Regions from separate parts of the Shewanella sp. SG41-3 genome, predicted to be linked through region 3. Evidence: predicted binding sites of a transcription regulator. Region 3 holds the regulator's gene; each other region holds the start of a gene.
The links. Region 3 encodes NrdR, which represses ribonucleotide reductase genes. Its sites were predicted from a motif close to AAACACNANATNTNGTGTTT; they were not measured.

Region 1 (5,277 bases), on a different contig from region 3:
GGCATATCAAAGTTAATCACTAAGGAGACGTTGATTAAATCAAGGCCACGTGATGCCACATCGGTAGTCACCAGTATTTGCGATTGGCCTCGAGCAAATTGATCCATAATCTGGTTACGAGCCGATTGCTTCAAATCACCACTGAGCGCTGAGGTCGCAAAACCTTGAGCGGCTAACAGGGTCGCTAAACGGTCTGTATCTGAACGCGTCGCGGTAAATACAATTACTTGCTTATGCTGTTCTTGGCTTAATATATGCTGCAACAAGGCTTGTTTATGGTCTAAATGGTCAACCAAAATAATCCGTTGTTCAATATCTTTGTGTTCACTGTAAGACTCACCAATGGAGACATGGCTTGGGGTTTTCAGTAATGTTGCTGCAATATCACCTATGCTGTCATGATCTAAAGTGGCCGAAAACATTAAGGTTTGGCGACGTTTATGATCGGCGGCATCGTTGATGGCCTTTAATTGCGGTGCAAAACCTAAATCGAGCATGCGGTCTGCTTCGTCTAGCACCAACAATTCTAAGCCGTTTAAATATAAATGGCGTTGTTGTAAGTGATCGGCAATACGCCCTGGTGTGGCAACGATAAAATGCGGATCTCTGGCCAAGGCTTTAGCTTGGTCGTTAAAGTTCTCACCACCAAGTACGCTAATGGCTTTATATTGGGTATTAGCAACTAATAAACGTAATTGGCCATAAACTTGTTGGGCGAGTTCTCGCGTAGGTAACAAAATCAATACCCGCGGATCTTTTTTCGACAATGCTCTGGTGGATATCACTCGCTGCATAGCAGGCAACAAAAACGCTAAGGTTTTACCTGAGCCGGTTTTAGACGATGCCATTAAATCTTTACCTGATAAGGCAATGGGAAGTGCTTGCGCTTGAACATCGGTAGGCGTAGAAATGCCAAGGTGCTTTAAACTGTCAAGCAGGCGCTTGTCCAACGAAAAATCGGTAAATTGCAAAGGTAGATCCCCTAAAAAATGTAAGCCGACGATTATAGCTGTTTCACCTTGCTATAGCCAACAAGAGTCGCTTTAGTTATGCTATTTTTTAGCATTATATTATTGCCTGAGTTCGACGAGGTCATTGGTCGACTAAGCCGAGCTTTATGGTAAAGATGAATACAGAGTATGGAAGGAACAAAGATGACAAAGCTCACCGTGGGATTAGCGCTAGGCAGTGGAGCCGCTAAAGGTTGGGCACATATTGGGGTATTGAATGGATTAGCCAAGTTAGACATTTACCCAGACAAAGTGGCTGGTTGTTCGGTGGGGGCGTTAGTCGGCGCAGCTTATGCCAATGATCATTTGGCTGAGCTTGAAACTTGGGTCAGTGGCTTTTCAAGCTGGGATGTACTTGGCCTAATGGATTTAGGCTGGCGTAAAGGCGGACTTATTAGTGGTGAGAAAGTGTTTGATGTTTTAGCTAACCGTATTGGTGACCTTAATATTGAACAATTGCAGCGCCCGTTTGCTGCGGTGGCGACAGATTTATATTCTGGGCAAGAGATTTGGTTTAAAGAAGGTGACTTGCGCCATGCCGTGCGTGCTTCATGTTCGATGCCTGGATTTTTACCACCCGTGCAGCAAGGTAATCGATGGGTTGTCGATGGTGCAGTCGTCAATCCGGTTCCTGTTTCATTAGCCCGTTCGATGGGCGTTGATGTGGTTATTGCGGTAGATTTAAATGCTCATCGCCGAGGCCAAATGCATTTGATCCCAGAACAAGTAAAAAGCCGCAAAGCCAGTAAGTCAGAACCTATTGAACAAAAGCGTGAGCTTGAAACCGGCTTTATGGATTTATGGGGGAAAGGCAAAGAGTACATGAGTGGCTTAACCGATAAGCTGGCCATGGGCAGCTCAAAATCTCATCCTGGTATGTTGGCGGTGATGTCACAATCCATGGATATTTTAGAACAACGCCATAAACGTTCGCGTTTAATGGGCGAGCCACCTGATATTTGTATTGTGCCCGATGTGGCTGATATTGGCACCATGGAGTTTCATCGCGCCAAAGAAGCCATTGAAGCGGGTGAGCAGGCAGTCAAAGATATTCACCATTTAATTGAAGCAACCTTAAAGTAACACTTAGGCGATGTCGGACTGGTGTATTGACGGCAATATACCCGTTCGCGTCTAAGTGCTTAATGGGTGATTAATCAGTCAGTGCCTGTCAATCGTGGTACCGATATTGGTATCACATGGATGTTCAGCATCAAGGAGAGGGTGCTTATTTATTCTGGGATGCGTTTAATCGGCGCAATCTGTATTAGTTTAACTTATTCAATCTCATGTCGCGCCTCTTCGTCCTGAGTATTCATCTTGTCGTAATGAATCAGTCACTTATGCGGTTGATACTGTCATTAACGCTGCATTTGATGCCAGGTTATCGAAATGATCATCATTTTGAACGGCTAAAAACCACAACTACACGGTTACCTATGAGATAACTTGTTTGCCAAAATCTTACATCGCGATGCTATTTTCAATTTTTTCTACCATGCGATCTCCCGTCATACAAATCATTTTCCACACCTACAATATTTATTGCGAATAGCAAGTTATTTGCAATAAAAAGTACTGCCGACAATTATGATCTGGATCAAAGTAATACTCAGCGTTAATGTATCTAATACACTCTATATTGTGTCTTTTGTAAATTAAAGCTCTATATATAGTGCTTGTAAGGATGGTTGTATGCTTGTAGTCGTGAAAAGGGATGGATGCCGGACAGCATTTGATGGATGTCGGATCAAAGAGGCTGTTGTGGCTGCAATGGAGTCTGCAGGTCAAGCTGACCATCAATATGCGCTGCAGTTAGCGCAAACGGTTGAGCAGCAAATGGCTTGCAAAACCGAAGTTGATATTCACGAGCTACAAGATGCGGTTGAAAACTTATTAATGTCAGGACCGTTTAAGTCGGTGGCACGTCACTATATTGAGTATCGACACGACCGTGACACTCATCGTGAGACTCAGAGTAAATTAAACTGCGCTATTCGTGGTTTGGTTGAGCAATCAGACAATGCCATTTTAAACGAAAATGCCAATAAAGATGCCAAAGTGATCCCAACTCAACGAGACTTACTCGCAGGGATAGTTGCCAAGCATTACGCTAAAACTCACTTGTTACCTAAAGATGTGGTTAGCGCTCATGAGAAAGGAGAAATTCACTATCATGATCTCGACTATGCACCATTTTTCCCGATGTTTAACTGCATGCTAATTGATTTAGCTGGCATGTTAACTCATGGTTTTAAAATGGGTAATGCTGAAATTGAACCGCCTAAATCCATCTCAACAGCAACGGCGGTGACTGCGCAAATTATTGCCCAAGTGGCGAGCCATATTTACGGCGGTACAACCATTAACCGTATTGATGAAGTGTTGGCTGAGTTTGTGCAAATTAGTTATCAAAAACACCTTGCTGTGGCTCGCAAATGGCAAGTAGCCGATGTCGAAGGTTATGCAATGACGCAAACCGAAAAAGAGTGTCATGATGCATTCCAGTCGTTGGAATATGAAGTCAACACCTTGCATACCGCCAATGGCCAAACGCCGTTTGTGACCTTTGGCTTTGGTTTAGGTGTGTCGTGGGAGTCTCGCTTAATTCAGCGGTCGATGTTAACTGTGCGCATGGCTGGTTTAGGTAAAAACCGCAAAACGGCCGTCTTTCCTAAATTGGTGTTTGCCATTAAAGATGGCGTCAATCATCAAGCTACTGACGTCAATTACGACATCAAAAAGATGGCCTTAACTTGCTCAACTATGCGTATGTATCCAGATATTTTAAATTATGATCAGGTGGTTAAAGTCACTGGTTCATTTAAAACCCCCATGGGTTGTCGCTCCTTTTTGGGGGTTTATGAACAAGATGGTCAACAAGTACATGAAGGTCGCAATAATTTAGGTGTGGTTAGCCTTAACTTACCGCGCATTGCGTTAGAAGCGGGTAAAGATGAGCAGCGTTTTTATCAATTACTCGATGAACGTTTGTTAGTTGCTCGCAAAGCGTTAGATACGCGGATTGCACGCTTAACCGGGGTTAAAGCCCGTGTTGCGCCGATTTTATATATGGAAGGTGCTTGCGGTGTACGCTTAAATGCCGATGATGATGTTAGCGACATTTTTAAAAATGGCCGTGCGTCAATTTCGTTAGGCTTTATTGGCCTGCACGAAACGGTTAATGCTTTATATGGCAATGCTGAGCATGTGTTTGATAACGCGCAACTACGTGACAAAGCGGTCGCCATTATTCATCATCTAAAACAAGCCACTGAATCTTGGAAGCAAGAAACCGGTTATGGTTTTAGTTTGTACAGTACCCCAAGTGAAAATTTATGTAGTCGCTTTTGCCTACTTGATACCACCCAGTTCGGTGTAGTACCTGGGGTGACAGACAAAGGCTATTACACTAATAGTTTCCATTTAGATGTTGAAAAGAAAGTGAATCCTTTTGATAAAATTGATTTTGAACAACCTTACCCAGCCATCGCTAATGGTGGGTTTATTTGCTACGGCGAATTTCCGAACATGCAAAACAACATTGAAGCACTGGAAAATGTCTGGGACTACAGCTACAGCAGGGTGCCATATTACGGCACTAACACCCCGATAGATGAGTGTTACGATTGCGGCTACATTGGTGAGTTCAATTGTACCAGTAAGGGCTTTGTCTGCCCTAAATGCGGTAACCATGAGCCTAGTAGGGTATCGGTGACTCGCCGTGTATGTGGTTATTTAGGCAGTCCTGATGCGCGGCCGTTTAACTTTGGTAAGCAAGAAGAAGTTAAACGCAGAGTGAAGCATTTATAATGCATTACAGTGCTTACCATAGTGTTGATGTGATCAACGGCGAAGGTACCCGTTGCTGCTTATTTGTTAGCGGTTGTGAACATGCCTGTAAGGGATGCTATAACCAAAGTACTTGGCGTGTAGATGCTGGCCATGTATTTAGCCAAGCGTTAGAAGATCAGATTATTGCTGATTTAACCGACAGCCGTATTTATCGGCGCGGCCTATCGTTAAGTGGTGGTGACCCACTGCATCCGGCTAACCTGGAAGCCGTATTGCAATTAGTGACTAGGGTAAATACCGAATGTCCCGATAAAGACATTTGGTTATGGACTGGTTACCAACAGGCCGATCTCACGCCACAGCAGCAAGCTGTGGTGGCATTAGTCGATGTACTTATTGACGGTAAGTTTGAACAAGATAAAGCCGATCCCGCGTTATTATGGCGCGGAAGTAGCAATCAGCAGATTTATCG
Region 2 (5,277 bases), on a different contig from region 3:
ACGCTACGTTAGGTGAACGCCCTTGAATAGAGTCGAGCAAGGTTTGGTATTTAAGGTTTGACAGAAAAATATGTTTTTCATGGTCAGGTAAATCACCGAAATCAATTTTGTCGCGACTGACATCAACTTCTTCTGGGCGCCAGAAGAAACTTAATTGCTTTTCAATCAGTTTTTCAAAAATTTCATATTTTTGCTGATCGTAGCGTGCCACATTCACGGATTGACCGAAAAACATAGGTTCTTTGGTCGAATCGTTAGGTATTTGACAAAATGTTGAGTAAGCCATTATTTAGGTGTCCTGAAAACGCATTTTCCAAAAGCGGGGAAGACCCCCGCTAAATATACATAAAGTGAAGATTATATTTTACATGCACCGCCACCGCAGCCATCGTCTTCTTCTTCGACAGCAATAATGTCGTCAAATTGATCAGAAGCACCGTCGCGAGTGTTATGATAATACAATGTTTTAATCCCTAGCTTGTAGACACTTAACAGGTCTTTAAGCAAGGTTTGCATTGGTACACGACCGCCTTCAAAACGGCTTGGGTCATAATTGGTATTGGCTGAAATCGCTTGATCGATAAACTTCTGCATTAAACCAACAAGCTGGATATAACCATCATTGTTTGGCATATTCCACAGCAGTTCATACTTGTCTTTAAGCAACTCAAAGTCTGGTACTACTTGCTTTAACTGCCCGTCTTTACTGGCCTTAACGCTGATCAATCCACGAGGAGGCTCAATACCATTAGTCGCATTTGAAATTTGCGATGAAGTCTCTGAAGGCATTAATGCAGACAAGGTCGAATTACGTAAGCCGTACTGCTTAATATCGCTACGTAAACCTTCCCAATCCATGTGCAATGGTTCGTCACAAATTTTATCTAAATCGCGCTTATAGGTGTCGATAGGTAAAATACCTTTCGAATAAGTTGTCTCGTGGAATAACGGACATGCACCTTGCTCTTTAGCTAAGTTCATTGACGCTTTGAGTAAATAGAACTGAATTGCTTCAAAGGTTTTATGAGTCAGGTTATTTGCTGAACCGTCAGAGTACTTTTTACCATTTTTAGCCAAATAGTTGGCAAAGTTAATCACACCAATACCTAAAGTACGGCGATTCATTGAGCTGGTTTGCGCGGCTTTGATTGGGTAATCTTGATAATCAAGTAAGTTATCTAATGCACGCACAGCTAAATCTGCTAAAGGCTCAAGTTCAGATAAATCCTTAATCGCACCTAAGTTAAGCGCTGATAAAGTACATAAGGCGATTTCACCGTCTGGATCGTCAATGTTAGTTAACGGTTTAGTCGGCAAGGCAATTTCTAAACATAAGTTAGATTGCTTAATCGGTGCCACTTTAGAGTCAAATGGACTGTGCGTATTACAATGGTCGACGTTTTGAATATAGATACGGCCAGTAGAGGCACGTTCTTGCATCATCAGTGAAAACAATTCAACTGCTTTGATCTGCTTTTTACGTATGCTGCTGTCTTGCTCATACTGCAGGTATAAACGTTCAAATTCGACTTGGTCTTCAAAGAAAGCATCGTAAAGGCCAGGCACGTCAGATGGACTAAATAAGCTAATGTAGTCGCCTTTGATTAAACGTTGGTACATTAATTTGTTTAGCTGCACGCCGTAATCAAGATGACGCACACGGTTGTCTTCAACACCACGGTTATTTTTCAGTACTAGCAGTGATTCAACTTCTAGATGCCATAACGGGTAGAACAGTGTTGCTGCACCACCACGGACTCCGCCTTGGGAACAAGACTTAACCGCTGTTTGGAAATACTTATAAAACGGTAAACAACCAGTGTGGAATGCTTCACCGCCACGAATAGGGCTACCTAAAGCACGAATACGGCCTGCATTAATACCAATACCTGCACGTTGGCTCACGTATTTAACAATAGACGATGCCGTAGCATTGATTGAGTCTAGGCTGTCATCACACTCGATGAGTACACATGAGCTGAATTGACGTGTCGGTGTACGAACACCCGCCATGATTGGCGTTGGAAGTGAGATCTTAAATAAAGACGTCGCGTCATAGAAGTCTTTAATGTACTTCAAACGAATTTCTTTTGGATAACGAGCAAACAAACACGCTGCGACTAAAATGTATAAAAACTGTGCGCTTTCATATACTTCGTGAGTCACACGGTTTTGAACCAGGTATTTACCCTCTAGCTGCTTGACTGCGGCGTAAGAGAAATTCATGTCACGCCAGTGATCAATGTAGCCATCAAGGATATCTAACTCTTCACGGCTGTAATCCGCCATGATGTGCATGTCATATTTACCAATTTCAACTAACTTGGTGACATGATCGAATAGCTTAGGCGGTTCAAATTGGCCAAACGCTTTTTTACGTAAATGGAATACCGCTAAGCGGGCTGCCACAAATTGGTAATCAGGTGACTCAGGAGAGATCAAGTCAGCCGCGGCCTTAATGATCGTTTCATGAATGGCTTCAGTTGGAATGCCATCAAAAAACTGCAGATGAGATCGAAGTTCTACTTCAGATACTGAGACGTTTTTTAATCCCTTGGCTGCCCAAGTGATTACGCGATGAATTTTATCTAAATCGATCGATTCACGTTCGCCACTGCGTTTAGTGACTGTCATATTGCTATTCATTGAAGAGAGGCCTTGGTTCTATATCTAATCATGTGATCTGTTGTTGGATGCAGTGCTGCTGGGTTCGATCTGAACCCGTTACAAAACAATTCCATGTTAAAACAATCAACTTGAAGGTACTCACAACATGGCAGTAAACCACCAATACGTTCAGTTAACATCTATCTCCTTGTTATGCTGTGGAGTAGTGTTTTGATTGTCGGCCACACACAAGATATGGTGTTATTTAAAATCTAAGATACAAGATAGTGAGGTTTGAGTTTTTTTGCAAGCCACAATTATATTAACTTCTTGTGGATAACTTGAGGATAAACGGCAGGGTTAGTGACAGCTAACCCTAGAGCCCAAATTTATAACGTGTTTTTTATAAATGATATTTTTTCAACCATCAAATAAGAAAGTTTTGATCGCTAAAATAAACAGCGATCGAAAATTTACCCTCAATTTTAGATTGATCTTTTAGGGCTTTTGATCGGTAAGTGATTGTCAGCATAATCTTTAGCCAATGATGCATTCAGAGGTGTATTTTAGATGAATCGATCTCAAAAAGACGACGGAGTAAAAAAGTGTTTTAATGCTGCACCATGTTCAAATTGGCATGTTGCTGGCCATGTATTCGGTGTGTCGCTGGGTGATAAATAGCCCCATAAGGCAATGCCACCTATCATACTTGCGTTGCGAGCGGCGACTAAATCACGCTCAGCATCGCCTAGGTATAAAATACTTTGAGGTGCGATGGCTATTTGTTGAGCGGCTAATAACATCGGCGCAGTATGAGGTTTAGCGTGACAGGTACTATCGCCGCTGATCATGGTTTTCAGTTTATCGGTTAAGCCCAGCTTTTGTATTAATGGCCGAGCAAATCGAGCTGGCTTATTGGTGACGACACCGTAGGGAATGGCTTGGGAATCTAATAGGGTTAAGAGTTCGGGTAAATCGTCGAACAAACGGCTGTGATCGCCATTAATGCGTGCATAATGGCGCAGTAGTGCTTGTTGAATATCAAGTTGAACGTGTTCATCTGCCTGTGGAATAGCGGTCTTGACCAAATATAAACTGCCATGTGAAGCCGCATGGCGCATGGTTTCAAGCGTTTGAACCTTAAAACCGGCTTCGTCTAAACTCAAATTTAATGCTTGGACTAAATCAGGTGCGGTGTCGGCTAAGGTACCGTCTAAATCGAACAGTACCCCTTTAATGTCGTGCATATGCAAGAGTTAGCTCCTCACAGAGAAATGGCAGTAAATCCACGCAGCCTTTAATAGCATTATCGGCATAACATAACGCTATTGGGCTTCATTTATGTTTTTCACTGTTGCAACAGTGAAAAACATAGGCTGGCTAATCAATTTTTTGTGTGGCTATCATATAGTTAACATCGACACTCTTGGTGTACTTAAATACACCAGATAGAGGATTGTAGGTAATACCTAATGCATCTCTGCACAATAAATCGGTGTTATCGACTAATGCCATCAGTTCAGATGGGCGAATAAATTTACTGTGATCGTGGGTGCCAATTGGAAGCATTTTTAATAGATATTCAGCGCCGATTATGGTTTTAAGGTATGACATCATATTGCGGTTAATCGTCGAGATAAATACAAAACCATTGGGTTTTACCATGTCACAACATGCTTGAATTACCGATTGTGGATCCGGTACATGCTCAAGCATTTCCATACAGGTTACTACATCGTATTGCTCGCGGTGCGTATCGCGGTGTGCTTCGGCGGTAGTTTTAAGATAGTTAACCGCTACCCCAGAATCTAATGCATGCAGTTTTGCCACTTCAAGTGGTTCAGTTCCCATGTCAATACCATCAACGTGTGCACCCAGGCGAGCCATACTTTCTGACAAAATGCCACCGCCACAGCCGACATCAAGCACTTTCTTATCGAAAATACCGCCAGCGGTTTGATCAATGTAGTTTAAACGCAGTGGATTAAGTAAGTGCAATGGCTTGAACTCGCCATTGAGATCCCACCATGTTTGTGCCATGGCTTCAAATTTTGCGATCTCTTGCGGATCAACATTGGGTGTCGATTGTTCAGCGTGTGACATAACTTAACCTAAGTGTCTAATAAAGTATGATGGCTATTATAACGATAACCTTTGTGAATAGTAGTCAACAATGGCTTGGCTTGTTCACACTTGCTCATAAAACATCCACTTAAGCCCGCTTAATTGTAAAATTGTGCTCTTAACTGCTTAAAGCATCAGCAAATTGGCTTTGATTATGACTTATTTATCAGCCTATATTCATGTGCCAATAATATAAATTCGCTGAATATATTAGCTTTTTTATCATTTTTAAGAGTCATAGAGCATTTGACAGGTCTTTGTTCTGGCGACATTAATTATCTGTGTTAGAATGCCAAATCACGTTTTTAAGCTAGATAATAATATGGAAGTTTTATTGTCAGCTCACTTTAGAGGAACGCGCAGTTTATGACTGATCTGGCATCATCTATTTCGCCAATTAACATCGAAGACGAACTTAAGAATTCTTACCTTGATTATGCCATGAGCGTAATTGTAGGTCGTGCATTGCCTGACGTTCGTGATGGGTTAAAACCTGTTCACCGTCGGGTTTTGTTCGCAATGAGCGAATTAAAAAACGATTGGAAC
Region 3 (5,277 bases):
TTTCGGCCACATAAGATCTAAAATTTGCCGGTCTATTGGCATAAACATGAATCGTTTTGTATTCAGAACACAGTGAATTTCATGTTGTTTATACTGTAAATCATTATCGTTGCAGAGTAGAATACGCCGCAACCCTACTATATAGATAATGATGTTGGAGCTACCATGTTGAAGAAAGCGATGAATATTGCGGATTATGATCCAGAATTATTTAAAGCCATTGAAGATGAAACTTGTCGTCAAGAAGAACACATTGAATTGATTGCATCTGAAAACTATACCAGTCCACGTGTGATGGAAGCGCAAGGTTCTCAGTTAACTAACAAGTATGCTGAAGGTTATCCAGGTAAGCGTTACTATGGTGGGTGCGAATACGTTGATGTGGTTGAAACATTAGCGATTGAACGCGCAAAAGAATTATTTGGTGCCACATATGCCAACGTGCAGCCTCATTCTGGTTCACAAGCTAACAGTGCGGTATTTATGGCGCTATTAAAGCCAGGTGACACTGTATTAGGTATGAACTTAGCCCACGGCGGTCACTTAACTCACGGTTCACCAGTTAACTTTTCCGGCAAGCTTTACAACATCATTCCTTACGGCATCGACGAGTCAGGTAAAATTGACTATGACGAAATGGAACGCTTAGCTATTGAGCACAAGCCTAAGATGATGATCGGCGGTTTTTCGGCATTTTCAGGCATAGTCGATTGGGCTAAAATGCGTGAAATTGCTGATAAAGTTGGTGCTTATTTGCTTGTTGATATGGCTCACGTTGCTGGCTTAGTGGCTGCAGATGTTTATCCAACGCCTGTGCCTCATGCACACGTTGTGACCTCAACAACCCATAAAACATTGGCTGGTCCACGTGGCGGTATTATTATTTCTGCAGCTAATGATGAAGACTTATATAAAAAGTTGAACTCAGCGGTATTCCCTGGTGGCCAAGGTGGCCCTTTAATGCATGTTATCGCCGGTAAAGCGGTTGCCTTTAAAGAAGCATTAGAGCCAGAATTTAAAGTATATCAACAGCAAGTTGTTAAAAATGCTAAAGCTATGGTAAGTGTGTTTTTAGATCGTGGTTACAAAATTGTTTCTGGCGGTACAGAAAACCATTTAATGTTGGTTGATTTAATTGGCCGTGATTTAACGGGTAAAGAAGCAGATGCTGCATTGGGCAATGCCAACATTACCGTGAACAAAAACTCAGTACCTGATGATCCACGTTCACCGTTCGTCACCTCTGGTGTTCGTATTGGAACACCAGCAATTACTCGTCGTGGCTTTAAAGAAGCAGAAGCGAAAGAGTTAACCGGCTGGATTTGTGACATTCTTGATGATGCATCTAACGCCGAAGTGGCTGAACGAGTGAAAGGTCAAGTGTTGGCATTATGTGCTCGATTCCCTGTATACGGTTAATCGTCTCTTGATGTCTGTTGAAAAGGTTTAGGTTAACCTTGTTCAACAAATAGGATAAACTTTAATGGCCGCTAATTGTTAGCGGCCATTTTGTTTTTTTCTGCAGGAGGCTCAATGCATTGCCCTTTTTGTAGCGCGACCGATACCAAAGTTATAGATTCTCGATTAGTGGCTGATGGTCACCAAGTTCGTCGCCGCCGGGAATGTACCGAATGCCATGAGCGTTTCACTACCTTTGAGGGTGCAGAATTAGTGATGCCCAGAGTGATTAAACGTGACGGTACTCGGCAACCCTTTGATGAAGAAAAGCTGCGTGGCGGCATGCTGCGTGCCGTTGAAAAACGTCCTGTTTCAATCGATGAAATTGAACAAGCATTGACTAAAATCAAATCAACGCTGCGCGCAACGGGCGAACGCGAAGTTAATTCTGAAATGATTGGTAATCTTATGATGGAACAGTTGATGAACCTTGATAAAGTGGCTTATATCCGCTTTGCATCAGTTTATCGAGCATTTGAAGATGTATCACAATTTGGTGAGGCCATTGCCAAATTACAAAAGTAATGGCGACAAATATCATCCTTTTATGACGGCATCTGAGCAATAAGAGACTACCTAATATGGCTAACTTTTCTACCTTCGACACTCAAATGATGAGCCGTGCGATAGCACTCGCCGAGAAAGGTCGTTATACCACTCGGCCAAATCCTTGTGTCGGTTGCGTCATTGTCGCCAATGGTCAGATTATCGGTGAAGGTTATCACCAGCGTGCAGGCCAGGGCCACGCCGAAGTCAATGCGCTTAAAATGGTTCGCGATAATGGCTTTTCGGCACAAGATGCTACCGCGTATGTCACTCTTGAGCCGTGTAGCCATTACGGCCGTACACCACCTTGTGCTTTAGGCTTAATTAATGCCAAGGTCGCTCGAGTTGTTATTGCTGTTACCGATGCCAATCCACAGGTTGCTGGCCGCGGTATCAGCATGTTACGTGATGCAGGTATTCAAGTTGATATCGGATTACTGACAGAGCAAGCTTATGCGCTAAATTTGGGTTTCATGAAGCGGATGAAAACTGGCTTGCCTTGGGTGACAGTGAAAATAGCCGCCAGTTTAGACGGTAAAACAGCCCTGTCGAATGGAGTGTCAAAGTGGATTACCGGTGACGCTGCCAGGGCAGATGTGCAAAAGTATCGAGCCAGGCATTGCGCATTAATCACTGGGGTTGAAACTATTCTTGTTGATGACCCTAGCTTAAATGTCCGTTATGAAGCGCTCGGTGAATTAACCACTTGTCATACGCAAGAAGACATATTCCAACCTTTAAGGGTGGTGCTTGATAGCCAAGCTAGATTAACGTCAGCCCAGCAGTTATTTTCGATTCAAAGTCCTATTTTACTGGTTTCAGGCTGTGCATATTCTGACAAGGTCAAAATTGACTTTCCACAGCACGTTGATTTTCTGCAATTAGAGTGTGACTCGTCAGGTAGAATCCCTTTGTTAGCTTTGCTAACGTATTTAGGTCAGCATAGCAATAGCGTGTTAGTTGAAGCCGGGGCAACGTTAGCCGGCGCATTTGTTGCTCAAGGTCTCGCTGATGAAGTAGTGCTTTATCAGGCTGCTAAACTTTTAGGCAGCCATGGACGTAATATGTTGCAGCTACCCGATTACAGTGCGATGGATCAAACACCGTCGTTGCAATTAATTGATGAGCGTAGCATTGGACAAGATAAGCGATATATCCTTAGATATAATCAATCGTATTAATGTGCGAGTGCTTAGGCGAAAACCCGAGCAAGAGCAAAGTTTATAAGCAAAAAGTGAGTCATTATGTTTACTGGGATAATCGAAGCCCTTGGCACATTACGTAAAATTGATCGAAAAGGTGACGATATTCGCTTAACGGTTGCTAGCGGTAAGCTAGATTTAACCGATGTAAAGCTAGGTGACAGCATTGCGACTAATGGTGTGTGTTTAACGGTTGTTGAACGTTTAGGTGATGGTTATATTGCTGATATATCAGCTGAAACTGTCGCGTTAACCGGTTTTAGTCATTATCAAGTCGGCCAAAAGGTTAATCTTGAAAAAGCGGTTACGCCAACCACAAGGTTGGGTGGGCACATGGTCAGCGGCCACGTGGATGGCATCGCAAAAGTAGAGCAATGTGCTTATCGAGGTAAAGCGCTTGAGTTTTGGCTATCAACACCAGCGCAATTAAGTCGTTACATCGCTCACAAAGGTTCGATTACCATTGACGGTGTTAGTTTAACCGTCAATGAAGTTGATGGTCATCGCTTCAGATTAACCATAGTGCCTCATACTGCGGGCGAAACTACGCTGGTGCATTTGAAAGTCGGTGATAGCGTTAACATTGAAGTGGATTTAATTGCCCGTTATTTAGAACGATTAATGCAACCAGAAGCTCACCATGCACAGCCTTCATCGGGCGTGACCATGGAATTACTCGCTAAATCAGGTTTTTTGCGTTAGTTGTTACCGTAAAATATCATTCGTACCCAGTACCCGAAGTGTAAAAACACACGGTATAAACAGATTTAATGCCTAAGGTTTAAATCGAATACTTAATCAATAAAGGTCTGACAATGGCGCTACATAGCATAGAAGAAATCATTGAAGATATTCGTCAAGGCAAGATGGTTATCTTGATGGATGATGAAGACAGAGAGAATGAAGGTGATTTGATTATGGCCGCTGATAAAGTGACGCCAGCTGCAATCAACTTCATGGCCACTTATGGCCGCGGATTAATTTGCCAAACCATGACCAAAGAGCGTTGTCAGCAGCTTAACTTACCTTTAATGGTGACCAACAATAACGCCCAGTTTTCAACTAATTTTACGGTTTCAATTGAAGCAGCAACTGGGGTGACCACAGGTATTTCAGCCCATGATCGTGCTGTAACAGTTCAAGCTGCCGTTGCTAAAGATGCTAAAGCCTCTGATTTAGTTCAGCCTGGACATATTTTTCCATTGATGGCGCAAGAAGGCGGGGTATTAACTCGTGCTGGCCATACCGAAGCGGGTTGCGATTTAGCGCGCTTAGCAGGATGTGAACCGTCAGGCGTGATAGTTGAAATATTAAACGAAGATGGCACTATGGCTCGCTGTCCGGATTTAGAAATATTCAGTGAAAAACATGGCATTAAAATAGGCACTATTGCCGACTTGATTGAGTACCGTAATACCAACGAAACCACAGTTGTCCGCGAAGCTCAGTGTAAATTACCTACTCGTTTTGGTGAGTTTACTATGGTGACCTTTAGAGACACTATCGATAATCAATTACATTACGCCTTGATTAAAGATGAAGTAAAATCAAATTGTTTGGTGCGTGTTCATTTACAAAACACCTTCAATGATTTACTGCATTCTGAACGTGATCAAAAGCGCAGTTGGCCATTAGAAAAAGCTATGGAAAGGATTGCTTTAGAAGGTGGTGTTTTAGTGTTGCTGGGTAATGATGAACATACAAGTAACTTATTGGCCAAAGTCAAAGCGTTCGAAGCTGAAGACAATGGTCAATCTCCAGCGCCGGCAATGTGGCAAGGAACATCTCGTCGTGTTGGTGTAGGCTCGCAAATTCTGTCGAGTTTAGGTGTTACGACTATGCGCTTATTAAGCTCACCAAAACGTTACCATTCACTGTCGGGTTTCGGTTTAGAAGTGACTGATTATATAGCTGAATAATTTTAGCTCGTGGTAAATTTAACAATTTCATTAATTGCATAGCGCTCAGGGCTTTTGGCTGTGATATTATAACGCCTCTTTTTGCCCCGAGCCGGGTGCTTTAGCTAATTTAGGTAAGATAGAATGAACGTAGTTCAAGGTAATATCGAAGC

Region 1: the regulator NrdR is predicted to act here: its motif matches at 2,672-2,691, upstream of nrdD (anaerobic ribonucleoside-triphosphate reductase).
Region 2: the regulator NrdR is predicted to act here: its motif matches at 2,852-2,871, upstream of nrdA (class 1a ribonucleoside-diphosphate reductase subunit alpha).

Annotation. Positions count from the first base shown of each region.
Region 1 is NZ_JACJFJ010000008.1:225,542-230,818, forward strand. It holds gene H5164_RS16270 (DEAD/DEAH box helicase) at 1-971, opposite strand, end outside; gene rssA (patatin-like phospholipase RssA) at 1,155-2,093, shown strand; gene nrdD (anaerobic ribonucleoside-triphosphate reductase) at 2,706-4,823, shown strand; gene nrdG (anaerobic ribonucleoside-triphosphate reductase-activating protein) at 4,823-5,277, shown strand, end outside.
Region 2 is NZ_JACJFJ010000005.1:180,554-185,830, forward strand. It holds gene nrdB (class Ia ribonucleoside-diphosphate reductase subunit beta) at 1-286, opposite strand, end outside; gene nrdA (class 1a ribonucleoside-diphosphate reductase subunit alpha) at 358-2,646, opposite strand; gene H5164_RS11665 (HAD family hydrolase) at 3,189-3,860, opposite strand; gene ubiG (bifunctional 2-polyprenyl-6-hydroxyphenol methylase/3-demethylubiquinol 3-O-methyltransferase UbiG) at 3,988-4,710, opposite strand; gene gyrA (DNA gyrase subunit A) at 5,098-5,277, shown strand, end outside.
Region 3 is NZ_JACJFJ010000002.1:132,548-137,824, reverse strand. It holds gene glyA (serine hydroxymethyltransferase) at 166-1,419, shown strand; gene nrdR (transcriptional regulator NrdR) at 1,534-1,983, shown strand; gene ribD (bifunctional diaminohydroxyphosphoribosylaminopyrimidine deaminase/5-amino-6-(5-phosphoribosylamino)uracil reductase RibD) at 2,040-3,185, shown strand; gene H5164_RS03890 (riboflavin synthase) at 3,249-3,908, shown strand; gene ribBA (bifunctional 3,4-dihydroxy-2-butanone-4-phosphate synthase/GTP cyclohydrolase II) at 4,022-5,125, shown strand; gene ribE (6,7-dimethyl-8-ribityllumazine synthase) at 5,249-5,277, shown strand, end outside.